DNA from 2 places in the Bacillus sp. CGMCC 1.60114 genome. Region 1 is predicted to be linked to the other one. Evidence: predicted binding sites of a transcription regulator. Region 1 holds the regulator's gene; the other holds the start of a gene.
What was found. The regulator NrdR, encoded in region 1, represses ribonucleotide reductase genes. The targets are predictions, from matches to a motif close to AACACNATATATNGTGTT.
Positions count from the first base shown of each region.

Region 1 (3,179 bases):
TGCATTAAAAGGTATTGTAGCATTTAGTGATGAGCCTCTTGTTTCAATCGATTTCAATACAAATACACATTCCGCAATCATTGATGGTTTATCTACAATGGTAATGGGTGAGCGCAAAGTAAAAGTACTTGCTTGGTACGATAACGAATGGGGTTATTCTCGTCGTGTTGTAGATCTTGTAAAGCTTGTTGTAGATCAATTTGCGAAACAAGAAAACGTACAACATATTTAATAGATGAGAAAAGGGCAAGCGTTAGCTAGTCCTTTTCTTTTTTGTGAATGGAAAAAATTACATATGTTTTTTCTTTGTAAATCACCTTGAAGAGCTATGATTACTGTGATTTTGAATTTTTTCTTTTTTTTCAGAGAAAAGCAAAAGAGAAAGTGTCATCGAAAAATAAAAAACTGTTGTTGCAAAATGAAAATAAACAAAGTATACTAACATTCGTAAACTTAAGAGCTGAGGTGGTAGTCACTACTTAAAGGGTTAGGACCTCTCTGGACTAACTTTCCCCCGTGGTAGTGGAGCAAACCAAATTGCAAATTAGTTTTCAATTCGAACAGTTGTATTAAATTTATAAGGGGGAACTGTAGAATGGATACTATGGATACTATGGGTCGTCACGTAATCGCGGAACTTTGGGATTGCGATTTCGACAAGCTTAACGATATGCCTTATATTGAAAAATTATTTGTGGATGCAGCACTTCGAGCTGGTGCTGAAGTACGTGAGGTGGCTTTCCATAAATTTGCACCACAAGGTGTAAGTGGAGTTGTAATTATTTCTGAATCTCACTTAACAATCCACAGCTTTCCAGAACATGGTTATGCAAGTATTGATGTATATACTTGCGGTGATCGCATTGATCCGAATGTTGCTGCAGAGTACATTGCTGAAGGTTTAGAAGCAAAAACGAGAGAGAGCATTGAACTTCCTCGTGGTACAGGTAGCTTCGAAATTAAACAAAGAGAAACAAAAGCTCTTTAAAAAAGAAGATAAGTGATTTAAAATGTAAAGAGGTGTATTATACACCTCTTTTTAATTTACCCACTATTTGCGGACAATAAGGTCCACATTGATGGAAGTTTGGGGAAATTAGTTGTTAGACAGATAAAAAAATAATGTACATAAGTATATTTGATTAAGTGTTTATAATATAGAAGAGAAAATTCTTGTTTATAATGTTTTGGTTTTGTTAAGATAAAATTAAATTGTAAAGGGGTGAATGGATTGCGTTGTCCATCCTGTTTTCATAATGGTACGAGAGTATTGGATTCGCGTCCAGTTGACGAAGGGCGATCAATTCGCAGGAGAAGAGAATGCGAAAGTTGTCTCAATCGCTTTACAACATTTGAACGTGTCGAGGAGCCGCCACTAATTGTTGTAAAGAAAGAAGGAATGCGAGAAGAGTTTAATAAAGAGAAAATTTTGCGCGGTTTAATTAAAGCGTGCGAAAAACGACCTGTATCTTTAAAACAATTAGAAGAGATTACGCAACATGTAGAACGTGAATTGCGTAACTTAGGAATGTCAGAAGTAAAAAGTGATATGATTGGTGAAATGGTCATGGAAGAGCTTCGTGATATTGATGATGTTGCATATGTACGTTTTGCATCTGTTTATCGACAATTTAAAGATTTGAACGTATTTATTGAAGAATTAAAAGATATACTTCAAAAAGAACGAAAATAAAAGAGCTAGAAGCGTAAGCTATTAGCTCTTTTTTTCACTAATAAGTAGTAACAAACCGGACTATAAATCACATGTATCCCGCCATTAGCGGGTCGTAAGATTCCTACCTCGAAATTTGAGAAAATAAAGAAGAGAGGTAGAGGATAAATGCTGGCATTCGCCCGATTGGTGAAAGTTTTCCATCGGTAAGTGGTGCCCCTTCGCTTAACTGATGAAGTTTCACCTTATAATAAGAATGGATAATAGAAAGGATTTGCAAGGATGGAAAGACAGTCATGGATGGAGTTACTGCCAATTGACCGTTATAAAGTAAGCGCAAGAGGATTGCTCAGTAATTATGACCGTAAAGTGCTTACGATGCTATATCAACCGCTAATTGGGAGTAAAGCTTTTAGTTTATATATGACATTGTGGGGCGAATTAGAGCAGGATCGTTTATTTGGAAGAGAAAATACACACCATTCTATTATGGTAACGATGCAAATGCAACTCCCAGACATTTATGAAGAACGTATAAAACTAGAGGCAATTGGACTTTTAAATGTGTATATGAAAAAAGAAAAAGATATTCGGATGTTTATTTATGAGTTGCAGCCACCGCTCATGCCGAAGCAATTTTTTGATGATATTGTATTAAGTATTTTTTTATATAACCGCTTAAGTAAGGCAAAATACAATCAAGTAAAGCAATATTTTTTAGAAGAAGAATTTGACGTCGCTTCTTATGAAAATACAACAAGATCTTTTAATGATGTGTTTGGCTCGTTTAATCCGGGACAAGTTGAGCATGCCAAGGAAGAATTGCTTATACCAAATGCAACTGTAATGCCGAGCAGGGTGCAGGGGAATACACCTCAAATTTGGAATGATTTCTTTGATTTCTCATTATTTGTAGAAGGATTATCAGCTCTCGTTCCACGCAGAGCCATTACAGAACAAATACGTGAATGTGTGATGACATTAGCATACGTATACGGAATTGATCCGCTATCCATGCAAAATATTGTTCTTGGTGCTTTTACGGAACATCATACAATTGATATGGAGCGACTGCGAAAAGGTGCGCGGGATTGGTATCAATTTGAGAATGGGCAAGCACTCCCGGTGTTTAGTGAACGAACGCAGCCATTGCATGCGCGGACGATGAAAGAGAAAGAACCGACAACACAAGAAGAAATGCTCATTAAACAGTTAGAAGAAATTTCGCCAAGAGAGCTATTAAAAGAAATTTCGGGAGGGGCTGAGCCGACGAAAGCTGATTTACAGATTATCGAAGAAGTGATGTTGAATCAGAAGCTCACACCAGGCGTTGTAAATGTGCTTATTTATTATGTCATGCTGCGTTCTGATATGAAGTTGGCGAAATCGTATGTAGAAAAAATTGCCGGACATTGGGCGCGTAAAAAGGTTACAACGGTAACAGAAGCAATGAGTCTTGCGAAAGAGGAAAACCGTCAATATCAAGAGTGGGCAGAAGCAAAGAAAA
Region 1 covers NZ_JBHTHG010000007.1:373,330-376,508, reverse strand. Annotated here, with positions in the region: gene ACFQZ1_RS05070 (glyceraldehyde-3-phosphate dehydrogenase) at 1-232, shown strand, start outside; gene speD (adenosylmethionine decarboxylase) at 605-988, shown strand; gene nrdR (transcriptional regulator NrdR) at 1,232-1,693, shown strand; gene ACFQZ1_RS05055 (replication initiation and membrane attachment family protein) at 1,955-3,179, shown strand, end outside.

Region 2 (3,179 bases), on a different contig from region 1:
TTTCAGTTTCTCTGTATTATGATTAAAGGTGTAGAAAGAAATGCAAGCGAGAAGGAGATAAAAATATGTTTGTAGCAGAACACGAAATTGACATTCGTTATGCAGAGACGGATCAAATGGGTGTCGTGTACCATGCGAATTATTTAGTATGGCTAGAACTTGGGCGTACGAAATTAATTCAAGATTTAGGATTTTCATATGTTGAAATGGAGAATGATGGGATTGTATCTCCTGTACTTGATTTGCAAATTACATATCGAAAAGCAATGCGTTACGGAGAAAAAGCAATTGTGAAAACATGGGTGGAGTCTGTGAGTCCACTACGTGTTGTTTACGGCTATGAAATTTATAATGGAAACGGCGAACGTTGTATTACAGCATCTACAACAAATATTTGTGCAAAAAAAGAAGGCTTTCGTCCGGTATCCTTTAAAAAATTGTACCCAGAGTGGTATGAGACATACGAGAAGATTAAAAAACAATGAAAAAACGTGGCTTAGGCCACGTTTTTTATTTTTCGTAATTAAATTGCGGGAAATCATCATCACTACTGAATGTAACTGATAAATTATGTCCGTCAAAGAACCATTCATCATCGCCTTCAATAAAGAAAGTAATGCCATCTTCTTGAATTTGTACAGCAGGAGTAGCAGGAGTATCTTTACGAATTCCTAATGAAAGTCCTTTTTGAACAGTACTACATCCACCATATTGTACGAAAAAGCGAATAGCATCGCCTGTTTGTAAACCAAGCTCGTTTTTATACCAGCTTACTGCTTCTTTTGATACTGAAATGTTCATCTAGTATTCCTCCAACAAAATCACTTTTTCTTTTAGTATAAAAAATAACGCAAAAAGACGCCATTTATATGCTTTGCGTTTTCTTTTTGCGTTATGTGGGTTACAACCCTACTTTTGTTTCTGTTGTTTCTTTGTTAAATTTGCTTTTGGCTCTGTTTTATTTATAATTCGTCCAATATTTGCACGATGTCGATAAATAACCATACCAGCTAATAAACACATCGCAACAATGAAGATTTTATCCCCGTTTATAATTGCTGCAATAACAGCGACGATAGCTGTTAACATAGAAGAGAGTGAAACGTATCTCGTCGTAAATAGTAGGGTGAAAAAGATCACAGCTAATACTACAAAGGTAATTGGTGCGTAACATAATAGTACGCCAGCAGAAGTAGCAACCGCTTTTCCTCCGCGGAACTTTGCGAAGATTGGGTATACATGACCAAGTACTGCAGCTAATCCGAACCATAGAGGATGGATATGTAAACCGAAAATTAGCGGTAGAGCTGTAGCTAATGTTCCCTTTAAAATATCAGCAATTGTAACAATGAAACCCGCTTTTTTCCCTAATGTACGAAATGTATTCGTTCCTCCTAAATTTCCGCTGCCATGCTCGCGAATATCGATTCCATAACCAATCTTTCCAACGACAAGTCCAGATGGAATCGAGCCAAGTAAATAGGCAACAATCAATAAAAGATATGTAAGCATAAGTTCAGTCTCCTTTATTCAAATGTGTTGATAAAGGGTAAAAAGAGTTTTTCCCGTATATTGTACCATACATTTGTAAAGAGCACATTTCTTTTTTATAAAGTGAAATTTCTATTAATGGTGGGTTTCTCATTTCTCACTGATAGAAAGCATTCACTAATGGAACTTTTACTTACTCATAAGTAGAGGGATAAAGTGAAACTTCCATCAGTGGGGGCTTCATCCCTCACTGATGGAAAGTCCGCCCAATCGGGCATTAACGGACCGTTATCCCTCAGCTATTTTCTTCGCTTTTTTTTAAATATTGAGGTGGGGGTCATACTGCCTGCTAGTGTGGGATAAATAAAAGGTTCGATGAATGTTTAAAAAAATTTCACAGAATGTTACATTTTTCACATATCTGCCCTTACTATATGTTGTATCATTTTGATGGTAAATGAACAAGATGTTGTTGGGGGTTTGAGGAATGAAGCAAGTAATAGAAAAAAACAGTAAATATGAAGAGAATCTAAAGGATATTTTTACGAAAATCGTTTATGCAAATGAACAAGATTTAATGCAAGAAAACGCGAATGTTGATGGCCGGTCTCCGATGGGGATGATGGGGAAATTTGCATCTGAGAGTGCAAGGTATTATGCGATTGAGCATTTACTTTCTGAAGAAGTGAAAAAAGCAATTGATCAAAATATTTTATATCCGCATGATTTAGATTTTTATGCAACAGGTACGACAACGTGTTCGCAAATTCCATTAGCTCAAATGCTTGAAAACGGATTTCATACAGGTCACGGATATATGCGACAACCGCAAGATATTAAAAGTGCGTTGGCGCTTTCGTCGATTATTTTTCAAGCGAATCAAAATATGCAGCATGGAGGTCAATCATTTGCATTGTTTGATGTAGATTTAGCACCATATGTGAGAAAAACGTTTGAAAGAAATAAAAAACGTTTAGCAACATATCCATTAACAGCTGAGCAAGTAGAAGAGTTTGCATGGAAAGAAACAGAAAATGATACTTATCAAGCATGTGAGGCTTTTATTCATAATTCGAATAGCATGCATAGCAGGGGCGGTGGACAAGTTCCTTTTATTTCGATCAATTATGGAACAGATACATCAAAAGAAGGAAGATTATTAATTAAACAATTGTTACGAGCAACGCAAGCTGGATTAGGAAAAGGAGAAACACCCATTTTTCCGATTCAAATCTTCAAATTAAAAAAAGGTGTAAATTTTGAAGAAAAAGAACCAAATTATGATTTATTTGAACTAGCATTAGAAACGACAGCGAAACGATTGTTTCCAAACTTCTCATTTTTAGATGCGCCATTTAATGCGGCGCATTATGATGGTCGTCCCGAAAGTGAAGTATGTTATATGGGGTGTCGCACTCGTGTTATGTCTAATATTCATGGGGAAGAAACAGCGATCGGAAGAGGGAATTTGTCGTTTACATCTATTAATTTAGTGAAATTAGCATGTATTAGTGAAACAAAAGAGGCATTTTTTGAAGCTCTAAATAATTATGTTGACCTAGGTGTTCGTCAATTATTAGAAAGATTTTCTTATCAGTCGACGAAAAAAGCAAGAGATTTTCAATTCTTATATTCACAAGGAGTATGGCGCGATGGCGAAAAACTTGAACCTGAAGATTGTGTTGCTG
Region 2 covers NZ_JBHTHG010000107.1:235,774-238,952, reverse strand. Annotated here, with positions in the region: gene ACFQZ1_RS16210 (acyl-CoA thioesterase) at 66-485, shown strand; gene ACFQZ1_RS16205 (HesB/YadR/YfhF family protein) at 511-801, opposite strand; gene plsY (glycerol-3-phosphate 1-O-acyltransferase PlsY) at 910-1,512, opposite strand; gene ACFQZ1_RS16195 (anaerobic ribonucleoside triphosphate reductase) at 1,979-3,179, shown strand, end outside.
Region 2: the regulator NrdR is predicted to act here: its motif matches at 1,918-1,935, upstream of ACFQZ1_RS16195 (anaerobic ribonucleoside triphosphate reductase).